2 regions of the Arthrobacter sp. UYP6 genome follow, and region 1 is predicted to be linked to the other one. Evidence: predicted binding sites of a transcription regulator. Region 1 holds the regulator's gene; the other holds the start of a gene.
What was found. Region 1 encodes LexA, which represses DNA repair genes until DNA is damaged. Its sites were predicted from a motif close to TCGAACANNTGTTCGA; they were not measured.
Positions count from the first base shown of each region.

Region 2: the regulator LexA is predicted to act here: its motif matches at 8,379-8,394, upstream of ABIB35_RS12375 (LexA family protein).

Region 1 covers NZ_JBEPPM010000007.1:124,291-139,997, reverse strand. Annotated here, with positions in the region: gene ABIB35_RS08135 (DnaJ family domain-containing protein) at 1-210, shown strand, start outside; gene ABIB35_RS08130 (MFS transporter) at 207-1,502, opposite strand; gene ABIB35_RS08125 (SseB family protein) at 1,538-2,386, opposite strand; gene priA (bifunctional 1-(5-phosphoribosyl)-5-((5-phosphoribosylamino)methylideneamino)imidazole-4-carboxamide isomerase/phosphoribosylanthranilate isomerase PriA) at 2,392-3,141, opposite strand; gene ABIB35_RS08115 (CG2302 family histidine operon protein) at 3,183-3,341, opposite strand; gene hisH (imidazole glycerol phosphate synthase subunit HisH) at 3,346-3,984, opposite strand; gene hisB (imidazoleglycerol-phosphate dehydratase HisB) at 3,981-4,598, opposite strand; gene ABIB35_RS08100 (histidinol-phosphate transaminase) at 4,765-5,874, opposite strand; gene ABIB35_RS08095 (LysM peptidoglycan-binding domain-containing protein) at 6,205-6,543, opposite strand; gene lexA (transcriptional repressor LexA) at 7,203-7,919, shown strand; gene ABIB35_RS08085 (ATP-dependent DNA helicase) at 8,057-10,117, opposite strand; gene hflX (GTPase HflX) at 10,110-11,681, opposite strand; gene ABIB35_RS08075 (class I SAM-dependent methyltransferase) at 11,801-12,409, shown strand; gene dapF (diaminopimelate epimerase) at 12,456-13,406, opposite strand; gene miaA (tRNA (adenosine(37)-N6)-dimethylallyltransferase MiaA) at 13,403-14,323, opposite strand; gene miaB (tRNA (N6-isopentenyl adenosine(37)-C2)-methylthiotransferase MiaB) at 14,351-15,707, opposite strand, start outside.
Region 2 covers NZ_JBEPPM010000013.1:99,242-114,948, reverse strand. Annotated here, with positions in the region: gene ABIB35_RS12420 (cache domain-containing protein) at 1-411, opposite strand, end outside; gene ABIB35_RS12415 (FadR/GntR family transcriptional regulator) at 404-1,177, opposite strand; gene ABIB35_RS12410 (PadR family transcriptional regulator) at 1,306-1,650, shown strand; gene ABIB35_RS12405 (HAAS signaling domain-containing protein) at 1,647-2,294, shown strand; gene ABIB35_RS12400 (hypothetical protein) at 2,602-3,507, shown strand; gene ABIB35_RS12395 (efflux RND transporter periplasmic adaptor subunit) at 3,508-5,118, shown strand; gene ABIB35_RS12390 (ABC transporter ATP-binding protein) at 5,115-5,792, shown strand; gene ABIB35_RS12385 (ABC transporter permease) at 5,789-7,066, shown strand; gene ABIB35_RS12380 (glycerol dehydrogenase) at 7,097-8,242, opposite strand; gene ABIB35_RS12375 (LexA family protein) at 8,461-8,838, shown strand; gene ABIB35_RS12370 (Y-family DNA polymerase) at 8,863-10,149, shown strand; gene ABIB35_RS12365 (glycoside hydrolase family 3 C-terminal domain-containing protein) at 10,181-12,460, opposite strand; gene ABIB35_RS12360 (VOC family protein) at 12,545-12,928, opposite strand; gene arfB (alternative ribosome rescue aminoacyl-tRNA hydrolase ArfB) at 13,075-13,497, shown strand; gene ABIB35_RS12350 (PadR family transcriptional regulator) at 13,494-13,880, opposite strand; gene ABIB35_RS12345 (hypothetical protein) at 13,883-14,332, opposite strand; gene ABIB35_RS12340 (NAD-dependent epimerase/dehydratase family protein) at 14,420-15,304, opposite strand.

The DNA of each region.
Region 1 (15,707 bases):
GACGTCCAGGACGAGGTGCACGGCTGGCGGCAGCGCCGGGGATTGCCCGTTGCTGACGCCGGAGCAGCGGCGGAAGTCGGCGCTGGGGAACCGGATGCTCCGGAACACGGCAGACGCGGCCGGAACAGCCCGGGCAATCCATCCGGCTGGGGGCGCCGACTGCAGCGGTGGCTGCCGGGTTGGCTGAGGGGAAGGAGCCTTTGGCCCTAGACCTCCGACAGACGCTGTCCGCGCCGGCTGAACCTGCGCACCGTCAGGATGACCAGGACCAGCAGCGACGCTGAGACTCCGGCGAAGGCGAAACCTGCCCACGGCCCCACAAAATCGATGGCGGCACCGGCCAGCGGAGCTCCCAGAGCGGTACCGGAGGTGAGCGCAGACCCGTACCAGCCCATCGCTTCACCGCGGCGCTCCTCGGACACCAGATCGGCCACGCGTTCGGAAGCAGAGGACAATACGGGGGCGCAAAGCAGCCCGGCCGGAATGGACAGCAGCGCCAAGCTGATCGTGTCCGTTGCCAGGGCCATGGGAAGCGTCAGGACGGCCATGGCCAGCAGGAGCAGCATGGGTGAAATCCGGCGGCTCATGGCTCCGTAAATCAATCCGCCCACCACCGAGGCTGCGCACCAGACGGCGAAAACAAGGCCCACCTGCTGGGGCTTTCCGGAGGACTCCACCAGGGCGACAATGCCCACATCGGAGCTGGACAGCAGCAGACCGGCACCCACCGCTACGGCAAAGACCACGGCCACACTGACCGTGAACCAGGAGAACCCCGAGCGCAGCCGCGCCCCGCGGCTCAGGACCGCCAGGGGCTGCAGTTCCGCCGAAGCCTCCGCCAGATGTGCCGGCGCAGCGGCAACCACGGCGGCGTTGGCCGCGTCGCGTTCCTGGACCTCGGTGGCGGCGTCGCGCGGGTTCTCCGAACGTGTGGGCGGGTTGAACCAGATCAGCAGCAGGCCTGCGAGCGACGTGGTAATGCCCACCATGGTTAGCCCCACCACGGAGGAAAGCGAGGTGGCGAGGACGGCGCCCAGGGCGGGCCCGCCCATGAAAACAACCTCGGTGGCAATGGAGTCCAGGGCGAACGCCGTCCGCCGCTGGTCCCCCGTGGCCAGCACGCCCAGTGACTGCCGGACCACGCTGAAGACCGGAAGCGTGAAGACGCCGCCGATCAGCGCCAGGACCAGCAGCCACTCATAGCTGGCATGCGGGGCGATGGACCAGATGACGGCCTCGGAGATGACCGAGGGAATCAGCGCCCGGCGCAGGCCCACATTGTCCACGCGGCGGCCGCGCCACGGGGCGCCGAAGGCAATGCCCACCGTGACAACCGCCGCAACTGCGCCGGCCTTGGCATAGCCCATGTCCATGGTCATGACCACATGCAGGGTCAGGAGCACACCTGCTGCGGAGTGCGGGAAACGGGCAATCATTCCCACCAGCAGCAGACGGCGGATCGGGGCAACACGAAGCAGCTCCCCGTAGGCGGCAAAATTCACGGCACTTCTCTTCCGGCGGTCCCCCGCCCAACGGGTCAGCGCGTGATTTTGAGTTCCAGTGAATCCACGCGCTCGACAAATAAGGGATCGGCAGCGAGCCGTTGCTGCAGCGTTCCGGCGATGCCCTGCACCGCCTGCGCATCCAGTCCCGGTGCCAGGTGAAGAACCATTCTAAGCTCAGGACCGGCACCGCCTCCGGCCATGACGGACCCGCGCGCCGACCGCGTGGCCGTCCCCGGCCCCTGAACCAGCTCCACCCTGGTAACTGAGGGTTCGACGTCGACGGCTGCGGACACAGCCCGGCCCACCTCTTCGTCGGCGTAGGAGGGGGTCCAGTCCCGCTGCTGGGCCAGTGCCCACATGGCCGGCCGGCGCACCACAAAGGTGACGTCAGCACCGGGATCCACGACCAGCAGCTGCGCCTCCTCCGACACGGCGGAGAGCGCGGCCCGGGCAGCGTACACCGCCACCGGGCGGGCTTCCGGATGCCACTTCTGCAGGGCAGGAACGGAGGTGAACACCGGCAGGGCCTTGCGGCCGTCCGGGGCCGTCAGCGTGACCAAGGCCATGTCCGCTTCTTTGTCCGCGGCCAGACCGTGCTCGGATGCCGCTTCCTCGGCCAGGGTCGCGACGATGGGCACGAACACGCGGGCGCTGGCCAGCGAGGCCACCACCTGCGCCTCGGTGCCGGTGCCGGCTTCCAGCGCCGCCAGGGCGGCGAGGTAACCTGCGTCGGCACTTCCGTCGTCGGCGTCAAAGTTGTGCAGCGGGTTGCCGTCACCGGACAGATCCCGACCGGCCCAGGACTGTCCCGCAGAGTCGGCCGGCCCGCCGGCGCCGGCAAGGGCGGCGGCGATGTGTCCGGGAAGGGCGCGCTCAGCCATGGGTCCTAGCGCTCCGGGTGGCCGGCGACGTCGAAGGCCTGCGGCAGGGTGAAGGCGCCGGCATAGAGGGCCTTGCCCACAATGGTGCCTTCCAGCCCCAGCGGAACGAGCTCGCGCAGGGCAGCCAGATCATCCAGGGACGAGATGCCGCCGGAAGCGACAACGGGACGGTCGGTGCGCTGAAGGACCTCGCGCAGCAGCTCGAGGTTCGGGCCGCGCAGCGTTCCGTCCTTCGTGACGTCGGTGACCACGTAGCGCGGGCAGCCGGCGTCCTCCAGACGGGCCAGCACCTCCCAGAGGTCGCCGCCGTCCTTGGTCCAGCCGCGGGCGGCCAGGGTGGTGCCGCGGACATCAAGCCCGACGGCGATGGCCTCGCCGTAGCGGGCAATCGCGCTGGCGGTCCACTCCGGGTTTTCCAGTGCGGCGGTGCCCAGATTGACGCGGCTGGCGCCCAGTTCCAGGGCCATGTCCAGGGAGGCATCGTCGCGGATGCCGCCGGAGAGTTCCACCTTGATATCCAGCTGGTCCACCACACGCTTGAGCAGGGGCAGGTTGGAACCGCGGCCGAAGGCTGCGTCCAGGTCCACCAGATGGACCCAGGCGGCGCCGTCGTTCTGCCAGGCCATGGCGGCATCGAGCGGATCGCCGTAGCTGGTTTCGCTGCCGGCTTCGCCCTGGACCAGGCGAACGGCCTGGCCGTCGGCTACATCCACGGCGGGCAGAAGTTCGAGGACGGGTGTTTCAACAAGTGACATGGTTCTGCTTTCCGTGGGGGTTTCGGCAGCGGCGGAGGGTGTTAGACGCTGCTGTCGATCAAGAGGTAGGCGCCAAGCAGGGACATTCCCGCAAGGACCCAAAAACTAACGGTGACGATTTGGGACATGCCCTGACGGCGGAAGGAAATGGCGCCGCCGATCAGAATTCCGGCAAGGCCCATCAAAATGACGCTCCACATAGCCCTAGCCCAGCGTCTTCAGCCAGTTTTCCAGCAGCGCCGCACCGGCGTCACCGGACTTTTCCGGATGGAACTGCGTGGCCGTCAGCGGCCCGTTTTCCACGGCTGCCACAAAGCGGCTGCCGTGCTCGGCCCAAGTGACCTGGGGAGCACGCATGGCGGGCTGGGTAACGTCGAAGTCCCATTTCTGCACGCCGTAGCTGTGCACAAAGTAGAAGCGCTCGTCCTCGATGCCGGCAAATAGCTGGGAGCCTTCCGGCGGCTGGACGGTGTTCCAGCCCATGTGCGGCACCACATCGGCGTCCAGGCGTTCCACAACGCCGGGCCACTCCCCCATTCCGGGGGTGCGCACGCCGTGCTCCACACCCTCATCGAAGAGCACCTGAAGTCCCACGCAGATGCCCATCACCGGGCGGCCGCCGGCGATGCGACGTCCGATCAGGCGGAGGGCATCCACCTCTTTCAGGCCCTGCATAACGGCGGCAAAGGCACCGACTCCGGGCACCAGCAGGCCGTCGGCCTCGAGGACATCGGCGGACTTGGAACTCAGGGTGACGTTTGCGCCTACGCGCTCCAGCGCGCGGACGGCGGAACGAATGTTGCCGGACCCATAATCAAGGACCGTGACGTTGCGGCTGCTCATAGGGCTCCCTTGGTGGACGGAATGCCCTCTACCCGGGGATCCGGCTCCACAGCGGCACGCAGGGCGCGCGCAAAGGCCTTGAACTGGGCTTCCACGATATGGTGCGGGTCCCGGCCGGCAATAACGGTCATGTGCAGGCAGATCTGGGCGTGCAGCGTGATGGCCTCGAAGACGTGGCGGGTCAGCGAACCGGTGAAGTGTCCGCCGATCAGGTGGTATTCCTGTCCTGCAGGCTCCCCCGAGTGCACCAGATAAGGGCGGCCGGAAATGTCGACGACGGCGTTGGCCAGGGCTTCGTCCAGCGGAACCGTGGCCTCGCCGAAACGGCGGATGCCGGCCTTGTTACCGAGCGCGGTCTTCAGCGCCTCGCCAATGCTGATGGCAATGTCCTCGACGGTGTGGTGGACATCGATATGGGTGTCACCGGTGGCCTGGACCGTGAGATCCATCAGGGAGTGCTTGGCCAGAGCCGTCAGCATGTGGTCGTAGAACGGCACAGATGTGCTGATGCTGGACTGGCCCGTTCCGTCCAGGTCCAGCTCCACTACCACAGACGATTCACTGGTCACCCGTTCGATCCGGGCCGTGCGTCCGGTGGTGGTCTCCACAGTCATGGTTTTCCTTTGAAAGAAGATGGTCTCTGCTAACAGTTTAGTGGCTGCCCGCCGGAGAGGTTCCGCGGCGGTGTGGCCCCCGGAAGGGCTACCGCGCGGTGGAACGTGCCGGGGCTACCGGCCAGGGCTACCGGCCAGGGCTACCGGCCAGGGCTACCGGCCAGGGCTACCGAATGCCGGCGGCCAGCAGCTCGCGGAGCCGGGACAGGAAGGCACTGGTCTCAGGCTCGGTGCCCGCGGTAACCCGCAGGTAGCCCGGGATTCCGACGTCGCGCACCAGTACGCCTGCCTCCAACAGCCCTTCCCAGACAACATGGGGGTGCTCCATCCCGCCGAAGAACACGAAATTGGCGTCCGACGGTGCGGGCTTGAGGTCCAGGACGAGCAGCTCCGAAACAATGCGGTCACGCTGGACTTTGATGGCCTCCACGTTGGCGAGCAGTGCATCGGCGTGTTCCAGGGCTGCGTTGGCAGTGGCCTGCGTGATTGCTGAAAGGTGGTAAGGCAGCCGGACCAGGCGCAGTGCGTCGGCGACTTCGGGGGCTGCCGCCATGTAGCCCACCCGGGCTCCGGCGAGCGCGAAGGCCTTGCTCATGGTCCGCGAGACGATCAGTCGCTCCCGGCCGGGCAGCAGCTGCAGCGCACTGGGGGTTCCGGCGTGGAAGAACTCGGCGTAGGCCTCATCCACGATCACGATTGTCTGAGACGCGGCGCCGGCCTCATAGACGGCTTCGATCACGTCCAGTGAAAGCGCGGTGCCCGTGGGATTGTTGGGTGTGCACAGGAAGACGATGTTCGGCGCGTGGGTGCGTACCTGTTCTGCTGCGGACTCCGCCGTGAGCTCGAAGTCATCGCTGCGTGTGCCCTTGAGGTAGCGGGTGCCGGTGCCGCTGGCCAGCAGCGGGTACATGGAATAGGTGGGAGGGAAACCCATGGCCGTGCGTCCCGGGCCACCGAAGGCTTGAAGGATCTGCTGCAGAACCTCGTTGGATCCATTGGCCGCCCAGATATTGTCAGCGCCGAGTCCGTGGCCAAGGTATGCGGCCAGCCGTTCACGCAGCTCCGTGAACTCCCGGTCCGGATAGCGGTTAAGGCCTTCCACCGCATGCTCTACGGACAGTGCAATGGCCTTGCGCACCGGCTCCGGCAGGCCATGGGTGTTCTCGTTGACGTTTAACAGGATGGGCACATCCAGCTGCGGGGCTCCGTAGGGGGTTAGGCCGCGGAGATCGTCGCGCAGGGGAAGTCGGTTCAGTCTTTCCAGCTGTTCAGTCACCTGTACAGCTTAAGACTCGAAGGCGGAGCGGGAAGAATCCCCCGCCGCGCAGGAAGCGTTGTTACGCCGTGTTAGCCAGCGGCGGTGAGTTGCGTGCCCAATTGGCTGGAACAGCCGTAAGCAGGGGCACCTGTGTCGGGACTCTGCGGCTGCGAAAGGCGACTACATGATTCAGCTACAGGGAGCGGCTGCAGGATGCGGCTACCGGGAGCAGCTGCAGGAACTCCGTGGATGATGCGAACTCAGCGGAGAGAGTTGAGCGTCCCGGGTGGCTGGGACCCCACGCCTAGTGGGGTCGGAACGAAGCGCTGCCCAGGTCAGGCCGAATCCTCAGCCTTGGACCGGCACGTACAACTGCGCGCCGACGGGGATCCGGGCCTCAGTGAGGTTGTTGAGTTCCATAATGTCGGCTATGACGTCCCTCGGATCACGCTCCGGGGCAAATTCCTGGGCCAGTCCCCACAGCGTTTCCCCGGCAGCCACACTGACCTGAACGGTCCGGGTTACCTCGGGGCTACCGCTGGATGCCATGGCCGGGGCGGTGAAGAAACCCAGAACAGTGAGTGCTGCAGCGGCGGTGAGCATCAGCGGCAGACCAATAAAGACGAGCCGGCCCCTGCGGGTCAGGCGCAACCCGCGCCGTTCCCCCGGCACGGTGGAAGACGGCAAAGGCGAACCTGGCAAAGCGGCTTCTCGGCTCTCCGGACCAGTGGAGCTCTCCGGGCCAGTGGATGCGAAGGCTTCCGACGGAAGGAGCGGGGCAACCCCGGCATGCAGGGAAGGAAGGACTGTCTGGGTGGGCATAACAACACCTTTCCGGTTCGATTGCAACGAGGAAAACCCGAAGCCATATTCGAACGATTGGAAGCTATTCGACATACCCGGACGCCGTCGTTGGCGACTTCTCGAAAGTATGTTCGACTCTTGCTGACTCATTTCTAGCACCTATCTACTAACAAAGTCGAGACTCGCTCGAACAAATGTTTGAAAACGTTGCTCCGCTCCCTTAGCGTTGAGGACGAGGGAGAGGTTTACCCGGTTTTGGTCGGGCCGCTCCCGGAGCGTGAGCTCCGGATCGGTTCGTCAGCACCACTGAACCAGCTACCTCTGACATAACCGCCGGCACGGCTTGCACAGCGTTCCGGTTCCGCCTTTTACCCGATCGACCATTTACCGACCAGCTCCGGCAACGCCCGGACCAGCTGACCCGAAGGGAACCCCACGTGGCCCGCAGGACTGCTTCCGAAGACAGCACCAACAAGCCAGCTGCCGCAGGCACCCGTGCGCGTGCCAAGGGGCTCACTCCTCGGCAGAAAACCGTCCTGGAAATGATCCAGCGGTCTGTGAGCACCAACGGGTACCCGCCCACCATGCGGGAAATCGGAGACACCGTAGGTCTGGCCAGCCTTTCCAGCGTCACCCATCAGCTCATGCAGCTGGAGAAGCTCGGCTACATCCGCCGCGACCCCAAGCGTCCCCGTGCCATGGAGATCCTCATCCCCCTGATGCTTCGCGACGGCAACGCGGGAACCCCTGAGGCGGCGGAGGACGGAGCCGCAGCCAGCGGACAGCCCGCGCCCGCCGCCTCCGACCGTCTGTCCACGGACGGGGCCAACGCCGCCACTCCGGCGCCGGCACTGGCATCAGTAACCGAACTTTCCACCTCCGTGGACACCGCCATGGTCCCCCTGGTAGGCCGTATTGCCGCCGGCGGTCCGATTCTGGCCGAGCAGGTCGTGGAGGACATCATGCCGCTGCCCCGCCAGCTGGTGGGCCACGGCGACCTCTTCATGCTCAAGGTCTCGGGAGACTCCATGGTGGACGCCGCCATCTGTGACGGCGACTGGGTGGTTGTCCGCCGGCAGCCAACAGCCGAGAACGGTGACATCGTGGCCGCTCTGCTTGATGACGAGGCCACGGTCAAGACCTTCCGGCAGCGCAACGGCCACACCTGGCTGCTGCCCCAGAACACCCGCTACGAGCCCATCGTGGGCGATCACGCCGTCATCATGGGCAAAGTTGTCTCGGTGATGCGTTCGCTCTAGCGGGGGCTCTCCAGCGGGGGCTTTCCAGCAGGGGCCATTGGAGCGCTCCCGGACAACAAAAATGGCGGTCGGAATTTCTTCCGGCCGCCATTTGCGTATCTGCTGCCTTCTTCTTGTGCCTGTCGACTTCCCAGCGCCTACTTCCGTGCGCCCTGCTTCTGCGCTGTGAGCTCCTCGGCCGCCGATTGCTCAGCCAGGCGTCCCAGCACCGAGAGCACCACTGAGCGGTCGGTGGTGGACCAGAAGGGCGGCAGCGCCGCGCGCAGGAAGCCCCCGTAGCGTGCCGTGGCCAGCCGTGAGTCGAGGACGGCGACCACGCCGCGGTCCCCGGAGGCACGGATGAGCCGGCCGGCGCCCTGGGCCAGACGCACTGCAGCATGGGTGGCAGCGACGGACATGAAGCCGTTGCCCCCGGCTTTGGCCACCGCACGGGTGCGTGCGGTCATCAGGGGATCATCCGGGCGGGGAAAGGGTATGCGGTCGATCAGTACGAGCCGGCAGGCGGCCCCCGGAACGTCCACGCCCTGCCAGAGGGACATCGTGCCGAAAAGGCAGGTGTCGGGTTCCTCCGAGAACTGCTTCACGAGTGAGGACATAGAGGATTCCCCCTGGCACAGGATGGGAAAGTCCACCCGGCCGCGCATGGCATCCGCCGCGTCCTCGGCTGCCCGGCGCGAGGAGAACAAACCCAGGGCGCCGCCGTTGGAAGCCCGAAGCAGCGCTTCAATCTCATCCAGCTGCGCTTCGGAGGTGCCCCGCTCAGGCTTGGGCAGGTCCTTGGCCACGTAAAGGACACCCTGGCGTGGATAGTCGAAGGGACTGCCGACGTCGGTTCCGGTCCACGATGGAGCTCCGGGACCAAGCAGGCCCAGGGCTCCGGCAACCGGGCCAAATTCGGAGCCGATGGCCAGGGTGGCCGAGGTCAGGACCACCGTGTGGCCGTCGAAGAGCCCTTCCCGCAGCCGTCCTGCCACGGACAGCGGCGCAACGTTCAACGTGGCCGGAGCAGTTTCATCCGGCGGTGAGAACCCGCCCGACGGCGAGAAGGAGCTGGGCCTCGAAGCCCAGATCACCTCACCGGCGGCCGGAGCCGACACCAGCCGTTCGCAGACGGTCAGCACAGCCATCAGCCGGGAGCGCGCCGTCTGGCGGCCGCCGTCGGCGGTTTCGCCAGGCTCGGGCTTGGAATCGGAAAGTGCCACCCGGCAGGCTTCACGGATCCGGCCCACCGCCTGTTCCTGCTCTTCGTTCAGTCCGCTGGCCAGCAGGCCGGAGGGAATATTCTCCAGGGACTTCTCGAAGGCTCGTGCCGCCTGTGCCAGTTCCTCCACGCTGGCGGAGGTGTGCTTGCGCGCAGCTGTCACGGCGGCGGTGACAACCGTCCCGGACAACTGTCCGGTGACAGCACCGGTGACCCGGTCCTGCAGTTCGTGGGCCTCATCGATCACCACCACGTCATAATCCGGCAGCACGGCCAGACCCTCAAAGGCGGCAATGGCCAGCATCGCGTGGTTGGTGATAACGACGTCGGCCACTGCGGCGGAGGCGCGGGCCCGCTCGCTGAAGCACTCTGCGGCCACCGGGCATTTCTGCGCGCCGAGGCACTCCATGGAGGTCACCGACACCTGCCGCCAGGCACGGTCGCTGACACCGGGCACCAGATCATCCCGGTCACCGGTGTCCGTTTCCTCGGCCCACTCGCGCAGCCGCATCACTTCACGACCCATGGCGGAGGTGGGAGCGGGCGCGGGGTGGGCCACACCGTGGTCATCGCCCAGGGTGAAGAGAGCCCCGGCGGGATCTTCCTCTTCCGGGAATCCTCCGCCGGTCTTGTGCAGGCAGACATAGTTGCTGCGGCCCTTGAGCAGCGCCACGTCAACGTCCCGGGGCAGCTTGGGCTTGAGCGTCTTGAGCAGCCGGGGCAGGTCCCGGCCCACAATCTGGGACTGCAGGGCCAGCGTGGCGGTGGACACGAGCGTGGGCTTGGTGCTCTCCAGCGCGTGATGGATCAGCGGCACCAGATAGGCCAGGGACTTGCCGGTTCCGGTGCCGGCTTGGACCAGCAGGTGCTGGCCCTCATCAATGGCCTGCGTGACCTGCCGGGCCATTTCATGCTGGCCCGGGCGGTTTTGTCCACCCATGCCGGCAACGGCGGTGTCCAGCAGTTCCAGGACTTCGCCGGTGGTGTCTTTACTCATGGGTGACGAACGGCTCCAGTTCAGCAGCGAGGCCTTCGCGGACCATGACGTGCAGCCGGGTTCCGGTTTCGGAATGGTCCACGGAGAGGATTTCGGTGTCCGGGCTATGTAGCCGTGACACCACGTCCCCGCGCTCGTAGGGCACCATCAGTGTCAAATCCACCGCGGGGCGGGGAATGCCTTCGGAGATGGCCTGCAGGAGTTCGTCGATGCCTTCGCCGGTGCGGGCGGAGACCACCACATGGCGGCGTTCCTTCTGCCGCAGCCGTTCCAGCACAAACGGATCCGCAGCATCGGCCTTGTTCAGCACAATGATTTCCGGAATCTTACGGGCATCGACATCGGTCAGCACGGTGCGGACCGCAGCGATCTGACCCTCCGGGTCAGGATGGGAGGCATCCACGACGTGCAGGATCAGGTCCGCGTCCGCCACTTCTTCCAGCGTGGAGCGGAAGGCCTCCACAAGCTGCGTCGGCAGGGACCGCACAAACCCGACGGTGTCCGCCAGGGTGTAGCCGATGCCGTCTTCGGTCTGTGCCTTGCGGATGGTGGGATCCAAGGTGGCGAACAGGGCGTTCTCCACCAGGACACCGGCATCCGTGAGCCGGTTCAGCAGCGAGGACTTGCCGGCGTTGGTGTAGCCGGCAATGGCCACCGAGGGAACCTGGTTGCGCTGCCGGTTGGCGCGCTTGGTCTCCCGCGCAGGCTTCATATCCGCAATTTCGCGACGCAGCTTTGCCATCCGGGTGCGGATCTTCCGCCGGTCCAGTTCAATTTTGGTTTCACCTGGACCGCGGGAACCCATGCCGGCGCTGGCGCTGCCGACCTGGCCGCCGGCCTGGCGGGACATGGATTCGCCCCAGCCACGCAGGCGCGGCAGCAGGTATTCAAGCTGGGCCAGTTCCACCTGGGCCTTACCCTCGCGGGATTTGGCATGCTGGGCAAAAATGTCCAGGATCAATGCCGTGCGGTCAATGACCTTGACCTTGACGATGTCTTCCAGTCCGCGGCGCTGTGAAGGAGCCAGTTCGCTGTCCACGATGACGGTGTCCGCACCCGTGGCCATCACGATGTCCTTGAGCTCCTGGGCCTTGCCCGAGCCCAGGAAGGTGCCCGGGTCCGGCTTCAGCCGCCGCTGGATGATGCTGTCCAGGACCTCGGAGCCTGCCGTCTCGGCGAGGGCTGCCAGTTCCTGCAGGGAGTTCTCGGCGTCGGCAGCTGTTCCTTCGCTCCACAGCCCTGCCAACACCACACGTTCCAGGCGCAGCTGGCGGTACTCAACCTCGGTGACGTCTTCAAGTTCGGTGGAGAGACCGGCAACACGCCGCAGCGCGTGCCGCTCGCGCAGATCTTCCTGGTCGCCGTCGTGCACCGAATGCCCTGCGTCCTCGCGGGACAGGGCCTGAGCCCTGCCGCGCGGAGCGTCGCGGGCGGGCGTCTTGGCGTCCGCGGCACTTTCCTTGGCGAGGATCCTGTCAATGACCCCCTGGATGTCTTCGGGGCTCAGCTCCGGGTTGGGCTGGGCGGAACCGGACGTGCCAGGACGGGAATTGTTGATGGTCATATTCTCCTTATAAGCCGTGTTCTCCATGGTAAGTCAGTGCACGGACATTTGGGGGCGTGATCTCTTGCCGCTGAATCCGGTTTCCGCTGCCTGCCGCAGACGCACTAATCTGGTTTGTTATGGGTTCAGACCATTACTTCAGTTCACAGCCTTCGGGTCCCGAGGTCCGCCGGCCGCTTCATGTCACACTCGACGGCCGCGAGCGTACGCTTGTCACCGCCGGCGGCATCTTCAGCCCCGACGCCATTGACAAGGGCACGGTGATCCTCCTTGACGAAGTCCCGGCACCCTCCCCCACCGGCAATCTGCTGGACATCGGCTGCGGCTGGGGTCCGGTGGCACTGACCATGGCGCTGAAATCCCCCGCAGCCCGCGTCTACGCCGTGGACGTCAACGAACGGTGTCTGGCCCTGACCCGAGACAATGCCGCCGCTCTGGGACTGGACAACGTCACTGCGTCCCGGCCCGAAGAGGTCGACCCACAGCTGCGGTTCGAGACCATCTGGTCCAATCCGCCCATCCGTATCGGCAAGGAGGAACTCCATGCCCTGCTGCTCCTGTGGCTCCCCCGCCTGGCTCCGGAAGGAAGCGCGTGGCTGGTGGTTCAGAAGAACCTTGGCGCGGATTCGCTGCAGAAGTGGATTGCCGAGCAGCTGGGCTCGGACTACTCGGTGGCCCGCCACAGCACGGCCAAGTCCTTCCGCATCCTGAAGATTGAGCGCCGCTGAGAAGCCAGCTGACTGATCAGCCGGCTTTTAGAATCCCGGCCGCTGGCTAGAGCAGGGTCCCGCGTGCCACGAGCACAGCGGGGCCGCTGAGTTCCACGTGTTCGCGGCCGTCTTCGGCGGTCAGGAAACGGACGCCCACGACGCCGCCGGGTACCGTTACTGCCCAGTCGTTCGGAGCGTCCCGGCCGGCCCAGAAACGGATGGCGACGGCGGCGGCACAGGCGCCGGTGCCGCAGGAAAGGGTCTCCCCCACACCGCGTTCATGCACACGCATCGTCAGCAGTCCCACACCGTTTTCGACCAGCGGCTCGGCAGGCACTACAAATTCCACGTTGGTGCCGTTCTCCGGTTCCGGCTGCACGGAGGGTGCGGCCACGAGGCTGGTGGCGGCGAGTTCGGACAGCTCCGCCAGGGCCACCACGGTGTGCGGATTTCCCATGCTGACGGACAGCCCGGGGCGGGGCACCTCCAGACCTGCGGCGTTAACGACGGCGTCCATGGCCTTAGCTGCTGCGTGGTCGGGGTAGATGAACTCCCACGGGCCCATGTCCACGGCGTAGCCGCTCTGAACCCGGGTGACGGTCTTGATGCCGGCACGGGTACCGATGGTCAGGGTTTCCCCTTCCGCCAGGTGGACAAGGTCCTCGGCGAGCAGGAAGTGGACAAAAACCCGGACCCCGTTGCCGCACATTTCGGAAATACTGCCGTCCGAATTGCGGTAATCCATGAACCATTCGGCTCCGGGGTCGGTCTGCAGCAGACCCTGTCCCTCCGGCAGATGCTCCGAGCGCACGGCCCGGATAAAACCGTCGGCACCGATACCGCGGTGCCGGTCGCACACGGCCGCAACTTCGGCGGCGGTGATGTCGCGGCCACCCTCGGGGTCGGCAACCAGGACAAAGTCATTGCCGGTGCCGTGGCCCTTGGCGAAGGGCAGGCCGGCCAGGGAGGCTGGCAGGCCGGAAGCGGACAGTGCGGCGGAAAGAGTTGTGTTCACTGTTCAAGGATAGCGGCGGCAGCCTTGGCGGTCAGTTCGGGATCATCCCAGTCGAGCCAGGTGATGCGCGGGTCGGCCCGGAACCAGGTCAGCTGGCGGCGGGCGAACTGCCGGGTGGCGACCACTGTCTGTTCCGTGGCCTGCGCAACTGTTGACTCGCCGTCGAGCACGCGTAGGAACTGCGAATAGCCCAGCGCCCGGCCGGCGGTCCGCCCCTCGCGCAGCCCCCGGCCGGCCAGGGTTTGAACTTCGGCGAGCAGGCCGCGGTCCACCATCTGGTCCACCCGCGCGGCCAGCCGGCGGTGCAGCAGACCGCGCTCCACACTCAGACCAATCTGGACGGCCGGCTGGAAGTACTCCCGGGCTGGCATAAAGGAGCTGAACGGCTGGCCGGTCAGCTGATGGACCTCCAGTGCGCGCACCACGCGGCGGCCGTCGCCGAGCCGGTCGGCGGACACCGGATCCACGGTGCGGAGCCGCCCGCGCAGTACCTCCAAACCTGCTTCCTCGAGTTCCCGTTCCAGGCCGGCGCGCACCGCCGGATCCGTGCCGGGGAACTCCAGGACATCCAGGGCTGCGCGCACATAGAGGCCGGATCCGCCCACAAGGATCGGATACTTTCCACGCTCCCGGATCTCGGTGATGAGATTCCGGGCGGAAGCCTGGAACGCCGAGACGCTGGCCTCCTCCCGGACATCCATGATGTCCAGCAGATGGTGCGGAACGCCGCGGCGCTCCTCAATGCTGATTTTCGCGGTACCGATGTCCATGCCACGGTAAAACTGCATGGCATCGGCATTGATCACTTCCCCGCCCAGTTCCCGTGCCAGGGCAACGCCCAGATCGGATTTGCCGGAGCCGGTGGGGCCGACGACGGCGATGACAGGGCGGGAGCGTGTGTTAGCTGCGGAGATCATTGGGTGCACCGGGGAATCACCGGCGCGCTAGGAGCGCGGCGGCAGCGCGGGCATGCCCAGTGAGACACCGGGTTTTCCGGCAGCCGTGCCGGGAGCCGGAACTCCGCAGGAATCCGCCTGCGAACGGTCCCAGGCGTCTCCGGCGCGGGAGCGGCGCAGTGAGTAGTCTGCCCCCGTGGCGGGATCCGAGACCAGGTGGAATGCCGCCGCCGAGGTGACGGGTACGGTGACAAGGTCTCCGGGGCGGGGCACCTCGCAGCCTTCGGGCACCGAGAAATGCACCAGGCGCTGGTCGCGTGAGCGGCCGGAGAGCCGCCCGGTTTCCTCGGATTTGCGGCCGGAGCCGGCGGTCACCATCACTTCCACCGTGGTGCCCACCTGCTTGGCATTTTCTTCAGCCGCAATGCGGTCCTGCAGTGCGGTGAGGCGTTCAAAGCGTTCCTGGACAACCGCCTTGGGCAGCTGGTCCGGGAGGTCGGCGGCGGGAGTGCCGGGCCGTTTGGAGTACTGGAAGGTAAAGGCGGTGGCGAAGCGGGACTTCTCCACGACGTCGAGCGTGGCGGCGAAGTCCTCTTCCGTTTCGCCCGGGAAGCCCACAATGATGTCCGTGGAAATCGCCGCGTGCGGCATGCGTTCACGGACGCTGTCCAGGATGCCCAGGAATTTCTTGGACCGGTAGGACCGGCGCATGTCCTTGAGCACCTTGTCGGAACCGGACTGCAGCGGCATGTGCAGCTGCGGCATGACGTTGGGGGTTTCCGCCATCGCATCGATGACGTCCTGGGTGAAGGCGGCCGGGTGCGGGCTGGTAAAGCGGACGCGTTCCAGACCCTGGATGCTGCCACAGGCCCGCAGCAGTTTGGCGAACGCGCCGCGGTCCCCGAATTCCACCCCGTAGGAGTTCACGTTCTGGCCCAGCAGCGTGACCTCTATGGCGCCGTCGTCGACCAGTGCCTGGATCTCGGCGAGGATCTCGCCGGGGCGGCGGTCACGCTCCTTGCCCCGCAGGGAGGGAACAATGCAGAACGTGCAGGTATTGTTGCAGCCCACGGAGATCGAGACCCAGCCCGCGTACACGGAGTCCCGTTTGGTGGGCAGCGTCGAGGGGAAAACATCCAGAGATTCCAGGATTTCCAGCTGTGCTTCATCGTTGTGGCGTGCCCGCTCCAGCAGGGCCGGCAGCGACCCGATGTTGTGGGTTCCAAAGACGGCGTCCACCCACGGCGCCCGGCGCTGGATCGTGTCGCGGTCTTTCTGCGCCAGGCATCCGCCCACGGCGATCTGCATGCCCGGGCGCGTTTCCTTGACGTGGGCCAACATGCCCAGGTTGCCGTAGAGCTTGTTGTCCGCGTTCTCCCGCACCGCACAGGTGTTGAAGACAACG
Region 2 (15,707 bases), on a different contig from region 1:
CCGCTGATGGGTGGACTCGGGCACGCTGTACCACTCCAGGGTCCGGAAATCGTTGAGATAGTCCACGTACTCGCGGGCGGACAGGTCCAGCCGGGTGGGGACCCGGGTGGTACCGAACAACGGATTGGAATCCAGCGGCCCCAGCCACCAGGAAAAATGCAGGCGGCGCCCCCTGACGTAATCCGGGGCGGCGATGAACCCCGCACCGATCAGCAGCGGGGACTCACCGGTCAGCTCCGGCTCAACCAGTGGATAAACCAGGGCGTCCAAGCCCGCGGGATCCGGCGAGGCTCCGGCTTCCATGGCGGCACGCCAGGTATCGAGCCGCCGGAAGACGCCGTCGAAGAATTCAGATACACCCCGCGTGGTGCGCAGGGCTGCATCGGTGGTGCGCGTGCCGGGACTAGTCATGGAGATTTCCGCCTTTGCCAATGCTTGCCTTTGCGCCCAGCAGCCACCGCGTGATGAGTTGCGTCTGCGCCCGGACGAGTGCCCGGGCGGTTACCGCATCCTGCCGGCCGACCGCCGCAGCGACCGCCTCCATGCCCGCGACGATTTCAGTGCGCAGTTCCGCTTGCCCCATGCCCAGCCAGAGAAGCGGTCCAAATTCGGCTTGGAGCCTGATTTGCTCTCGCACCAGGCGGGGGGACTGGCTCAGGACCGCAACCTCCAGGTAGAAGCCGCTGGCGTTGCGCCGGGCAGGAGCGCCGGGGGTGAAGTCGGCAGCGGAGAGCCACCGGGACAGCCGCTCGCTGTCCTGGGGTGCGCAGCGTTCGGCTGCCTGTTCTACGCAGCCGGCCGCCACGGTTGCAAAGTAGATGGCGAGATCGGAGATTTCTCCATTGGCCATCCCGCGCAGGCGGGCCTCAAGCAGGCCGGTGCGGGTGAGTTCCGTAGCATTGACAAAGCTGCCGCCTTCCCGGCCCCGCTTGGTCTGAACCAGTCCGGCATCCCGCAGAGCCTGGAGACCTTCGCGTGCGGTGACCACGGCAACGCCGAACCGCTTCGCCAGGTCCGCTTCGCTGGGAAGCCGCTCCCCCGGGACCAAGACGCCCATGATGATGGCATCAGTGAGTCGTTGGGCTACCTGCTCGGTCTTGCTGCCTTCGGCCAGCTGGGCAAAAACCGCCGACCGGGCGCCCTGTGCCCGTCGACCCGCGCGGCCATTTGCTTCCATGGTTTGAGCTTAACCCAAGGCGCCGGGTGCCGGTTTTGCCGATGCAATGCCGGAACCGCGCCCCGACCGCAGGCCCCTCAGGTTTCGGTACCTATCCATGCAAGGTACTTGGTGTTAGCCTCCCTTTTATGGAGACCGGCCGCGAGAATGTCCTGGTGCAGCTGCGCAAGGGTGTCATTGAATACTGCGTCCTGTCCCAGCTGTGCCGTGAGCCGTCCTACGGGCTGAAACTCGCCTCCGACCTCGCCCGCCATTCCTCCCTCTTTGCCAGTGAAGGAACCATCTATCCGCTGCTGGTCCGGCTGCGGAAACGGGGTCTGGTGGAAACCACATGGCAGGAGTCGGCCACCGGACCGCCCCGCCGCTACTACCGGGTGACCCCAGCGGGTGAAGAAGCCCTGAACGCTTTCCGTGCAGCCTGGGAACCGTTTGCCTCCGAAACCAGCCAACTCCTGAAGGAACCGAGCACATGAATAATGCGGACGCCGGCACCCATCCCGGGTATTCCGGTCATGAAGACATCACCGCCCATCCCCTGGTCCGCTCCTATCTGGATGACCTGGACCGGAGCCTGGCCGGAGCCGAGGACCGCAGCGATGTCTTGAACGCCGTAACCGAGCACATCACCGAGGCAGCCGGCGCCCTTCCCGGCCCGGCCACCACGGCTCAGGTCCGGGAGGTCCTGGCGGGTTTGGGGCCGGTGGAGCGGATCGCTGCAGCCTCGGGCACGGAGCCTGAGGCTGCGGAGCGGGCGGAGCGGGCGGAGCGGGCGGAATTCCCGCCGCAGGCAACGGCCGTGCGGCCGGGGCCCGAACGCCCCTGGCTGGGGACGCCGTCGGGCATTATTGCCCTCACGGCGCTGGTCCTGTCTATTGTCCTTATTCCGCTGTTCTTTCCTCTGGCCGCACTGTCCCTGGTGCTGGCGATCATTGGCCTGGTCCGCCGGCGGCCGCGTCCGCGCAGCGCCTGGGTGATCACCATTATCAGCGGCGTCCTGCTCGTCGTCGTGCTGGCAATCGGCATCCTGGCGTCGCTCTTCCTTTTCGCAACGGAAACGGGCAGCGGCAGCCCCCAGCCGGCCACCACCTCGGTGTCCGTACCCGCGGAAGAACCGTAACAAACACATAGCGGCCGGATAACCAGCCGGTGGAGTGCCGGATTTTGTCCTCGTCCAAGGCCAGGGCAGATGAGATGGAAATGTTACACGCTGATTCTCCATTTCCGGGCAGTGCGTGAGGCATTCTTTGACATACCTGAACTCGCAGGTTCACTGCCTGCATTCCTAAAAGAGGATTCCCGTGCACCATTCTCCGCGCGCTGCCGCGCTTCTTGCCGCTTTGTGTTTTTCCATCGTGCTCGGCGGGTGCGGTTCGTCCGGTGAAGCTGAAGAACCTGCTGCAAAAGACTCGCCCCTGACCGAGTTCATGTCGTCCGCATTCGGAGGTGATCTGAGCCCTGAGGAGCAGGAAAAGAAGTACGCAGAAAATGATCGCCAGCGGGAGGAGCTGGTGGCTCAGTGCATGTCGGAGGAGGGGTTCGAATACACGCCGAATGTCCAGAATGCCTCTGTTTCCATGGGATCAGCCGATGATTGGAATCCTGACTCCCGGGAATGGGTGTCCCAATACGGCTACGGAATGATCAATTACCCCGGCCAGGAGGACATGGAGTCCGGCGGCGGAACTGAGTATGTGGATCTGAACGCCGATTATGTCGCGAGTTTGCCGGTAGCAGAGCAAACTGCCTTTTATGAGGCGTTGAGCGGTCCCGTCCTCGACGAGGCCGATATGCCCGCCGACGGGGAAATGACTGAATGGGATTGGACCACTTCGGGGTGTTATGGCTGGGCGTCGCATGAGATGGACGGCGACGACGCCGGAACGGCCGAGAAGCATCAGCCGCTCATGGATTCCATGAACACACTCTACGAAGACATGATGAGTTCCCCGGAACTGAGCGAGGCAGATGCCGAGTGGTCCACCTGCATGGCCGATGCCGGACACCCCGGATTCTCGGCTCAATTGGACGCGCAGAACAGCATCAGCGACAAGATGAACTCCATCTACGAAGCCACCAGTGCCACGTACGAAGACGGTTCCACCGGAACGTCCGCAACAGCAGCCCCCGGTTCCAGCGGAATGGACGAAACCGCACTGGCTGAGCTGGGCGAAGAAGAAATTGAGCTCGCCCTCGCTGATCTGGACTGCCGGGAAAAGACCAACTACCGCGACGCCATGGAGAGTGTGCAGTTCGACCTTGAGCAGCAGTTCATCGATGACCATAAGGCGGAACTCGAAGCATTTCGGGCCGATCTTGAGCAGGGAAACTGAGTGGCGGGGCTTGGCCGTGACGGCGCCACCGGGCCCATGGAAGACGCAGCCGGCTTAGGCCTGCTCCTTGAGGACCCGGACCCCACCGATGAGCCGCAGGACGTTCCCGCACGATCATCCGTGCGGGACGGGCTCGCCACCGTTTTCCAGCGCAACCGGACGCTGTGGATTGTGGCCGCCGCCGCAATACTGAGCCTGGTTGCCGGCCTGCTGCTGGGGCGGTTTCTGATCTCCCCGGCTGATGCAGCGGGTGCGGCAGAGCCTCCGGCTCCGGGACTGGTTACCGTTCCTGTGCAGTACGGGCAGCTCAGCAACGATGTGACCATCCGGGGAGAGGTGGCTTACGCGGACCCGGTGGAAGTGCGTATCGACACCACATCAATAGCCGGCCCGGCAGTGGTCACGGGCCAGGTTCCGGAAGTGGGCACGGATTTGAAGGCACTTTCGATTGCTCTTGAGGTTGCCGGCCGGCCCGTTATTGTGCTGCCCGGCGAGCTGCCCGTCTACCGCTCCCTGTTCCTCGGCGTTTCCGGCCCGGATGTTATGCAGTTCAAGACGGCTGTCAGGACGGTGGGGATCGATGCCGGCGATCCGGCAGACCCGGTCTTCGGCATCGATGCGGCCAACGCCGTATCAACCCTTTACGCCACAGCCGGGTACTCGGTGCCTGAATTGGAGGACGGCAGCACGGAGTCCCTCCGGGCAGCGCAGGAGTCAGTCCGGATGGCTGAGCAGGGGTTGCTCGCAGCGCAGAGCGAGCTTGCGGCGACGCCTGTTGGCGCAACACCCGTAGAGATCCGGGAAGCCGACAACGCCATAGCCGGTGTGCAGCGTGAGCTCACAGCCGCCCGGCAGGCCAAGCCCCAGGACCCGGTGCAGATCGGCAACCTGGTGGATGCGCTCGAGCTCGCCGAGCTACGCCGGCAGGAAATCGGCTCGGACCGGTCGGATGCCCCGCAGCGGATGGCGGTGGATGCCGCGGCAGTCCAGCTCACGCAGGCGCAGGAGGAATTGGGCCGCGCCGAACAGGCCGCCCTGCCCGCTTTGCCGGCCGGTGAGGTGCTGTACCTGGCGGATCTCCCCCGACGCGTGGATGCCGTTGCCACCCAGCGGGGATCCATTCTTGAAGGAGCCTCCATGACGGTATCCGGAGCAACCCTGGGATTGTCCGGATCCGCTGCGGAGGCCGATGCCCGCCTTCTTAAGGTCGATGATAAAGCGTCTTTTGATTTGCCGGACGGCACTGCTCATTTGGCCACCATCACGGCTGTGGAACCGGGGGTCGGCGACTCCTCCCGGTGGACCATCCAGCTGCAGCCTGACCCCTTAACCCCGGAACAAATCCAGGAGCTTCAGGGGTCCAACGTGCGCGTGTCGATCGCCGTCGGAGCCACGGACGGCGAGGTGTTGTCTGTTCCCTACGCGGCCCTGACGGCCGGCCCGGGCGGCGAAACCCGCGTTGAGGTTGCCGAGGGGGATCCCCGGGACGGCGAACAGGCAGCCACCCGGCTGGTTGTTGTCCGCAGCGGTTTGGCAACTCCCGGTGCGGTGGAAATTACTCCCCTCGAAGGCGAACTGGCCGAAGGCGACCTCGTTGTGGTGGGCAAGTGAGCGTCCCCCTGGTAGAACTGCGCGACGTCACCCGTTCCTTCCCCGGCCCGCCCGAGGTGCAGGCACTGAAAGGCATCAACCTCACCGTGCAGGAGGGTGACTACGTCTCAATCGTGGGCCCCAGCGGGTCCGGCAAGTCCACAATGCTCAACATCCTGGGACTCCTGGACCGGCCCAGCGTCGGTGAGTACCGGTTCGACGGACACCTAACCGGCGTCTTGGACGAGGACACACGCGCTGCGGTCCGTGCCCAACGCATCGGATTCGTGTTCCAGGCCTTCCACCTGATGCCGCGGCGGTCGGTCCTGGAGAACGTCATGATGCCCATGCTCTACAGCGGAACCTCCCGCACGGAACGCGTTGGCCGGGCCCGCGAAGCACTGGATCGTGTGGGCCTGGGCCACCGCATCGATTTCCTGCCCGGCACTCTGTCCGGCGGTGAACGCCAGCGGGTGGCCGTGGCACGCGCCGTTGTCACCCGTCCCAGCCTGCTGCTGGCAGACGAACCCACCGGCAACCTCGACGGTGACACCACGCAGGATGTGATGGCACTGTTCGAGGAACTGGTCACCGACGGCCTCGCGTTGGTCATCATCACCCACGACCATGCCGTCGCCCAGCGTGCACCCCATTGCGTCCGGATTGCAGACGGACGGGTGAGCACGCCAGCATGAGAAGACGCCTAGACCCTGCCGAACCGGCGGAATCAGGGCTCCTTCAGCCGGTTCCGGCCGCAGACCGCTTTCATTTCATCGACCTGCTGATCGAAGCAACGTCCGATCTTGGGACACGACCCGGCCGGCTCCTGATGACCCTCGCAGGCACCGTCCTTGGCATCGGAGCGTTGGTTGCCACCCTGGGCTTCGCGCAAACAACTGCAGGACAACTGGCTCGGCAGTTTGATGCCTTTGCCGCCACCCAAGTAGTCGCCTCCCCCGCCCAGGCACAGAATGCCGACGGCAACAGTGTTGCCACAGCGTCGCTTCCCTGGGACGCGGTGGAACGCATGGAGCGTCTCGCCGGCGTTGAACAGGCAGCGCTTGTTACCGAGGTGAAGCTCCGCGACGGCACGGTGACCGCTGTGCCCGTCAACGATCCCTCCGCTCCCGTCAGCGCACCGCCACGGGTTTTTGCCGCTTCCGCCGGACTTGTCGATACGCTCGAAGGCACGGTCCGGCACGGCCGTCTCTTCGACGCCGGACACGATCAGCGGCACGACCGCGTGGCTGTCCTGGGGAATCGGCTCGCCGACCGCCTTGGCATCACCCGGGTTGATTCCCAGCCTTCCATCTTCATCGACGGCCTGCCCTACGCCGTCGTCGGTGTCTTCAGCGATGTACAACAACGCTCCGAACTGCTCGAGAGCGTTGTCATTTCAACCGGCGCAGCCCGCACGGACTTTGGGCTCAGCGCACCGGGAGAAATCCAGGCCCGCATTGTCATTGGCGCCGGCCCCCAAATTGCCGACCAAGCTGCGCTGTCCCTCTCCCCCGATGCGCCCGAGCACATCGACGTGGCAGCCCCCCGGGGTCAATCCCAGCTCGCGGGCAATATCCAAGCGGACGTCAACCTTATCTTCGTGGTCTTATCCGTGGTGGTGCTTCTTGCCGGCGGGGTCGGAATCGCGAATGTGACCATGCTGTCCGTCATGGAACGCACCGGAGAAATTGGCCTGCGCCGTGCCATCGGCGCTACCCGTCGCCAGATCGCCGCCCAGTTTGTCGCGGAGTCCGTCATTATCGGGCTGCTCGGCGGAATCCTCGGGGCAGCTGCAGGAGTTTTCGCCGTCATCGCCATCTCCCTGTCCCAGCAATGGACACCCATCCTGAACCCGCTGGTATCCTGCGGCGGGGCACTGCTCGGAGCGCTCGTCGGGCTCGTTGCCGGCGGCTTTCCGGCCCGCAAGGCCACCGGCATTGAACCCGTCGCAGCCCTCCGGGGATCCTAGCGTCCAACGGCACCCACGCACCGAAGAACGTCAGTGCGCCTTGTACGGGACCGGTTCCGGCAGCCCTGCCTCCCGGCGCACCCGGCGTGAAAACCGTTCGATGGATTTCAATGCGGACACCACATCGGCCGGACCCACGTCAAAGGGCATGGACTTCATGGTCTCGCCGGGAACGGTGGCGGCCTCCGCCACCAGGGCCAGTTCCCGGGTGTCGTCCACGGAGAGGCCCACCTCGGTCAGCGTGTTCGGCAGGCCGACGCGCGTTGTGAATTCCACAAAGTCCCTGATCTCCGCGGTGGGAGCGCCTTCGAGGACCAGCTGGGTCACGGACCCGATGTTCACCTTTTGTCCGTGCGCCAGACCGTGCGTCTGCGGAGCCGCGGTCAGGCCGTTGTGAATGGCATGGGCGGCAGCAAGCCCGCCGGACTCAAACCCCAGACCGGACAGCAGGGTGTTGGCCTCGATAACCTTCTCCAAAGCCGGGGTGACCAGGTGGTCCCGCGCCGCGTCCAGCGCGGGAAGCGCAAACTCCCACAGCACGTCCCAGCTCAGCCGTGCCAGCGCGGTGCCGGTTTCGGTGGGCAGTCCGCCGGCCATGGTTAGCGAAAAGGAGGCTGCCGTGGCGCGCGCTTCCAGCCAGGTCGCCAGCGCATCGCCCACTCCGTGTGCCAGGAACGACGCCGGAGCGTTGGCCACAATCTGGGAGTCCACCAGCACCAGGTCCGGGTTCCGGGAGAAGAACCGGTACTCCTCGAAGGCCCCGTCCGCGGTGTAGACCACGGCGAGCGCCGACGTCGGCGCGTCAGTGGAAGCGACGGTGGGCACCGATGCCCAACGGATTCCGGCCGCATCCCCGGCAGCCTTGCACGCGTCAATCGTGCTGCCGCCACCCACACCCACCACCACGTCAGCGCCGGCGGCACGGATGGCCCCGGTCAGCCGGTCAATCTCGGCGGCGGTGGGAACGCCGTTGAAGACCTCCCGGGTCAGCGGCAGTTCGGCAATCCGCAGGGAGGTGCCGATGTCGTGTCCCACAAGACCCCAGACGACGTCGTCGGCCACCAGCAGCGGTGTTTTGCCGATCTGCGCAAGGAACTCGCCGAGCCGGTGGATGGCACCGGCGCCCTGCACATAGCGGCCGGGACTGATGACGGTACGAACTGGTGTCTGCTTCATTGGAGCTCCTGGTCGGTGTGAAACGGCGGCCTGTTGCCGGTGCCAGCGTAGGTGGCAGATTCCGCAGCGGCTACCCGGGTGCGGCAAACCCGTGCCGGGCTGGTGAAATTTCGGGTCGATGCTACCCTGAAGGCATTCGAAAGTGTGTTCTATGGAGGTGTGCGGTGCCCGTCTTTTCTTCCAGCTCCGCCCCACGTTCCGGAGGCGCGAGCGAGCCGCTGGCCGCCCGCGGTTCAACCCTTCCGGCGGGGTTCGCCTCCCCCGCGCAGGACTATTACGACGCCGGGATCGACCTGAACCGGCATCTGATCCGGGACGCCACCTCAACCTTCATCATGCGGGTCTCCGGCGAGGCCATGTCCGGGGCCGGCATCAGCGACGGAGACGAGCTGATCGTGGACCGTTCGCTCACGCCTAAAGACGGGTCCGTCGTCGTCGCCGTCCTCAACGGTGAGCTGATCATCCGTCGGCTGCTGCTCACCGGACAGGGAATCTTCCTGCATGCGGACAGCCCGGATTCGATGGACATCCGGGTGCCGGATCCGGCGGAGCTGTCCGTCTGGGGCGTCGTGACCCGGTGCCTGCACTATGTTTGAGGCCCCAGATGTTTAGCGTGTGCCGTGGCTGAGCGGCACCGCATCGCCCTCGTGGACGTGAACAGCTTCTACGTTTCCTGCGAGCGCGTTTTCGACCCCAAACTCGCCGGGATTCCGGTGGTGGTGCTCTCCAACAATGACGGCTGCGTGGTGGCGCGCTCCGACGAGGCCAAGGCACTGGGGATCACGACCGGTGAGCCATGGTTCAAGCTGGCCGAAGCTGCCCCGAAGCTGGGCCTGGTGCAGCGCTCCAGTAACTATGAGCTGTACGGGGACCTGAGCTCGCGGGTGATGCAGCTGCTGGCACGCTACTCCTCCGAGCAGGAAATCTACTCCATCGACGAGTGTTTTTTGCATCTGCACGGCACCGATGAGGAGCTGCGGAACCGGGGCACTGACATCCGGGCCGCCGTGGCGCGGAACATCGGCCTGCCGGTCTGTGTGGGAATCGGTCCCACCAAGACCCTGGCCAAATTCGCGAACCGGATCGCCAAGCAGAATCCGCACATGGGCGGGGTCTGCAACCTCGATACTCTGGATGCCGCCGTCGTAGACACCATCATGTCCCGGGTGCCGGTCACCGGCCTGTGGGGCGTGGGCGCACGCAACGGCGCCCGGCTGAACGCGCTGGGGATTCACACTGTCGCCGACCTGCGCGCCGCCGATCCTGCCGTAATCCGCACCAAGTTCTCCGTGGTGCTCCAGCGCACGGTGCTGGAGCTGAACGGCACCGCCTGCATTCCCATGGAAACCGAGTCCGCGGACAAGCAGCAGGTCCTCTTCTCGCGTAGCTTCGCCACCCCCGTGGTGACCCGGGAATCAATGCGTCAGGTCATGAGCCTGTATGCCCAGAAAGCCGCTATCCGGCTGGCCAAGGAGGGACAGCTGGCCACCGTGATGACGGTCTTCGCCGCCACGTCGCGGTTCAGCGGAACGGAGGCCTCCTCCCCCTCGGTGACGGTCCGGCTTCAGCGGCCCACGGCGGATCCGCTGGTGCTGACCCGGGCCGCAATCACCGCCATGGACTCCCAGGTGGTGGAGGGAGCCCGGTACGCCAAGGCCGGAATCATGCTCACCGGCCTTTCGGCTGCCGGTGCCGAGCCGGTGTTCGACCTCTTTGATGCCGGGCCGGAGCAGAAGGACATCGGCCCCCTGCTGGCGCAGGTCACGGATAAGTACGGTGCGGCCAGCATCGGGCTGGGGCTGGCGGGAATGGCCTCCGCGAAGCCGGACTGGACCATGGCGCGGAATTTCGCGTCGCCCCGCTACACCACGGAGTGGTCCGACCTGCCGGTGGTGAGGGCCGTATAGGTACGGCCCTCACCACCCGGATCGCCGATACTCAAGCAGTGGCGGAATTGGCCATCTCCAGGAGCCTGTCGACCTGCTCGGGCGAGAAGTCCCCGCCTGCCATCATGCCGATGCGCCCGATGGGGAAGGAACCCATCATCTTTTCCATCTCCACACCTTCAGGCATGACGGACGATGATCCGTCCATCGCCGACATGATCGGTGCCATGGCCTGCCGGATGATCGGGCCGGCGACGGGGTGCGCAAAGACCTCGGCCAGGGAGGACTCCCGCGTGAGCGGCATCAGGACAGTGTCGCCTTTCACGTCCACGGTTGTGGTGGACCGGATGTCCCGGCTGGAAGCGGCCACCTGAACCGTGTAGGTGCCGCCTTCGACGACCCAGCGGTCCGCGCGGACGTGCCAGTACGCGAGGTCTGCTGCACGGATGCTCAGCAGCACTTCACGGCTCTCGCCCGGCTCCAGCGCCACCATCGCGAAGGCCTTGAGCTCACGCTCGGGCCGCTGCACCTCGGATACCAGTCCGGTGTAAGCCTGCACCGCCTCACGGCCGGCCCGGTCACCAGTATTGGTCACCGTGACACGGACCTCGACGTCGCCGGCCTCGTTCACGGATGCCGTTGCGTCCCCGTATTCAAACGTGGTGTAGGACAGGCCGTGGCCAAACGGGAAGGTCACCTCCAGCTGCCGCGCGTCGTACCAGCGGTACCCAACAAACAGGCCCTCGCCGTAGCGGACGTGTCCGTCCTCTCCGGGGAAGTTGAGGAAGGCGGGGGAATCCTCCAGCCGCACCGGAATCGTCTCGGTCAGTTTTGCCGACGGATTCACCGCACCGTACAGCACATCCGCCGTCGCACTGCCGCCGGCCTGCCCCAGCAGCCACGCTTCGAGGATCGCCGGGACGCGGCCAGCGAACGGAAGCGCCACCACGCTGCCGTTGGACAGCACCACCGCCGTCCGCGGGTTGGCCTCGAGGACGGCGTCCAGCAGTTTGAGCTGCTCGGCGGGGAGGTCGATATTCTCCCGGTCATAGCCCTCCGACTCGAGCCGGGCCGGCAGACCAAGGAACACCACGGCAACCTCAGCATCAGCGGCTGCAGCAACGGCCTCTTTGCGCAGGGCGGCGGTCTCTTCCGCCGGCGCTGCTTCAGCCAGGCTGAAGCCTGCGGCGTACGTCACCGCGGCCGTGCTCACGGCGGAGATGCCCTCCAGCGCCGAGTCCAGGCGCGTCGGGTTGATCATGGACGAGCCAGCACCCTGATAGCGCGGATTTTTGGCAAAGGCACCGATGACCGCAACGGTTGTTTCGGCAGCCAACGGCAGCAAATCGCCGTCGTTCTTCAGGAGGACGATCGAGCGGCCGGCAGCCTCTCGTGCCAGGGCGTGATGGGCATCGACGTCCAGCGGCCCGGCGATCTTCGGGGTGTCCTGCCACCGTTTCGCCAGCGTTGCCACGCGGGCGGCCGAGGCATCAACAAAGCTTTCATCCAGCGACCCCTCGCGCACGGCAGCGACAATCTGCGCGTCAGTCGTACCGCCGGAGGACGGCATTTCCAGATCCAGGCCCGCGGCCAGAGCCGAAACCCGGTCGTTGACCGCGCCCCAGTCAGAGACAACCAGGCCGTTAAAGCCCCATTCCTCGCGCAGCACCCGGGTCAGCAGGAACGGGTTCTCCGAGGCGAACACCCCGTTGACGCGGTTATACGAGCACATCAGCGTATATGGCCGGGCGTCCTGGACAACACGCTGGAAGCTGCGCAGGTAGATTTCACGCAGCGGGCGCGGGTCCACGTCGCTGGAGGAGCGCATGCGGTCGTGCTCCTGATTATTGGCCGCGAAGTGCTTCAATGAGGTGCCGACGCCGGTGGACTGGGTTCCCTGCACCAGGGCGGCGGCCATCACGCCGGAAACGATCGGGTCCTCCGAGATGTACTCGAAGTTTCGCCCGCACAGCGGGGAACGCTTAATGTTGGCACCCGGGCCGAGGCTCACTGCCACGTCCTCGATGGAAGACTCCACTCCCAGGGCCTCGCCGACGCGGTGCGCGAGCTCGGTGTCCCAGGACGAACCGAGGCCGACGGCGGGCGGGAAGCACGTGGCCGGGACGCTGTCGCCGAGCCCAAGATGGTCGCTGCTGCCACGCTGCTTGCGCAGGCCGTGCGGGCCGTCGGTAAGCATTACGGCCGGAATACCGGCGCGGTCAACCGCCTTGGTGGTCCAGAAGCTGGCGCCGCTGGTGAGCGAGGCCTTCTCCTCAAGCGTGAGGTCCGCGACGGATGCTGCCGCGGCATTTCCGATGGTGCTCTCTGGCATGACTTCATCCTTCGTTTGAATTTCGGTTCAGGGAATTTCCACCACCTAAGCAGCACTCCCGAGACGGCGGCAAGGGCTGCGAAGCTACCGGCGGTTGTGCACGGTCACCGCGTAGCCGTCCGGATCGAGGAAGGTGAAGGTGGTGCCGAAGGGCCCCTCGAAGGGTTCCTGCGTCATGGCCACGCCGGCCTCGGCCATGGACTGATGGAGGTCCGCAGCATCGGGGTCATGCAGCCAAAGCACGACGCCGAGCCCGGGCTGCGCCACCGAGTCCAGATCGACGTCGGGAATAGTTTCCCGAACTGCGAACGCAATGGGTGGGATGCCAAAGACGACGGCGTGCGGCGGTGAGGCGGGCGCTCGGGTCAACCCGACAACGTCTTCATAGAAGGCAGCCGCCGTGGCTAAGTCAAGGATGAAGAACCACACATCGGACGCCTGCTGAAGCGAGCCCAGGCCGTGCACCACACCGGCGTCGGGCCGGGCATTAGCACAGTGCGTCGCCGCCCTGGACGAGGCGGAGCAGGAGGTCTGAACCGCCGGCTTTCGCAGTGGGCACCTGCCGGTTTTCTGTCCGCGCCTCGTCCGGGGCCCGGCCGTGGGACGCTGGAGGTATGGATGTGATGGTCTCGCCCGCGCTGACAATTCCCGCGTCGGAACTTGACTGGCGGTTCTCGCGGTCCTCCGGGCCCGGCGGCCAGCACGTTAACACCTCGGACAGCCGCGCCGCGCTTTCGTGGAACGTCGCCGCCTCTGCGGTGCTTTCTGACCGCCAGCGGCTGATGCTGCTCCAGCGGCTGGAACGGCGCCTCATCGCCGGAGTACTCACGGTGACCGCCTCGGAGCAGCGCTCCCAGCTGCGCAACCGGGAGATCGCTTTAGCCAAGCTCGCAGAGATCGTGGCGGACGGTCTGGCCCCCGAAGCTGCCGCTCGGCGAAAAACCAAACCCACCCGCGGCTCCACCTATCGCCGCCTCGATGCAAAGAAGCAGCGTGCCGTCACTAAACGCCAGCGGCAACGGCCGCCGGCCGATTAGTTCATCCGCTGGCCCGGCTCCTGCGGCGGAGCCGGAGACGGAAAGCTGACAAGATTCGCCCCGATCCCGGCCAGGAACTGCGCCCCCAAACGGGTCAGCGATATCTCCTTGCGCTTTGCCCCTGTGCGCGGAGCATCCGCCTGCGCACTGTGCAGGAAACCAGCATCCTCTAACCGTTTCAAGGTTCGATAGAGGCTGCGCTCGGTGATCTGCCATCCGGTATCCCCCGCAACATCTGCTGCAACCCGAGCCACGGTCACCGACTGATGAACGGACACGGCCCGAAGGATCACCGGCGTCAGCATCGATTTTTTGTAGGTGTCCACCCAGGATTCCACCCGCGCCTGAACCCATTCATCTTCCTCGGCGGGACGGGCCGCCATGCTCAGTCCTCCCATCCGCGGCCCAGGACAACCCCGGTGAGGTGGATGAGCAGGCCGAGCCCCCAGGCCGCGCTCATCACCAGGGTGGCACCGAACCACGGGGTCGCTAGAAGCTCATGGGCCGCCGCTCCTGCGCCTCCGGCGCCGCCCAGGGCGATGGTGCGGACCACTGCATGGCTGTTGAAGGACGTGGTCACCACAACAAAGGCAATGGCATGCGCCACCGCAAAGCCGAACCGGATCTTCGTGAGCGTTCGGTAATTCAGCCACATCCAGGCGGCGATTCCGGCTGCCACGATGGCGGTGAGGACGCCGGCGGGGGTGGTCACCTCTCCGCCGGTGAGGGCAATGACCGCCTGGATGAGCAGCATTGCAGCGACCAGCCCCAGCAGATACGGCAGGAGCACTGAGCGGGCGTTGACGGTGGCCTGGGGAGCAGCATGAGTTGTCATGACCGGCACTGTACCAATGGGACACTACCGATGGAAGGGGTTAGCGAAACATTATGCCGGCCACCGGTTTCTGCCCCCTGACATCGTTTACGCCTTGAGTTCCCTTCCTTCGGCATCCAGGTAATCGCGCCAGGACCGTTTGGGCTGCCAGCCCAGCATCTTTTGCGCCTTTGCGGTAGAGATGCCTGACGCGTCGGCACGGTCAAGAGCGCGCAGCTGGATCTTGTCGCCGTAGTACTTGGTCAGTACCTCGGCGAAGTCGTGGCCGCCTGCGTTATCCGGTGATGCGATGTAGAAGACTTCGTGGCCGGGCAGGTCGGACTCCGCGGCGAGGACAATGGCGTCCGCCAGGTCGTACACATCCACGTAGCTCCACAGTCCGGCACTGAGCACCGAACTGTCGCGGATTTGCGGACCCAGGTTGTTTTCATAGTTGCCCTCGAACTGCACCCAGCTGGGCCGGATCGAGATGCACTGGATGTCGGACCGGGCAACAGCAGCGTCCATGAGCTGCTCGCCGAAATGCTTGGCGAGCGCATAGGGGTCCTGCGGGTGGATCGGATGCTCTTCGTCCACCGGCGCATACTCCGGAAGGAAATCGCGCTCCGGGAAGAAGAAGCCGGGTACGGTTTCGCTGGAGATGAAGACAAAGCGCTTGACGCCGAAGCTGACCGCGGCTTCCAGGATATTGAACGTGGCCATGAGGTTGTTGTGGAAGACAACGTGGGGAGCATGGCCCGTGGGCTCGGGGATTGCGGCAACATGCACCACCGCGTCCACTCCCTTGACCAGCGCGTAGGCCGCGCCCGCGTCGGTGAGGTCAGCCATGATGTAGCGGGGCGCGCCCTCCGGCTTCCGCTCGTACGAGGGGCGGTCGAGGTCAGTGGTGACGACTTCATGTCCGGCGTCGATCATTGCCTGCGTTGTGGCGCGTCCGACTTTTCCATGGGCTCCGGTGATGAGGACTTTCATGGTTGCTCCTTGGAATTAGTACACGTCGGTCGCCCCCAAAAGTAGCAGCCGCACCACGTGCTGGCTATTGCGGCTTGCCGTTCACGGACCACCGATGAGCGTGGCTACAAGGCAGAAACCATGGCCCGCCACCGAGACCCAGCAAGGCTGGTGGGTGTTGCAGGAAGAGCATTGGTTGGGCTCATCACAGGCTTGCCTCGGCTGGGACTATTCGGAGGAATGCTCCGGGCGCACGGTAGACGCTAAGGTGGCGGGATGTTTACGACCCGGAGTGGTGAACTGGAGCCGTGCACACCCCTTCATTGTCAGCCCAAGATGTGCACACTTAGAACCGATGGCTACACCTAGGACTCCAGGCGCCGTTGCGGGACTGGTAGAAACAAGAAAACCCCCGACAATCCGG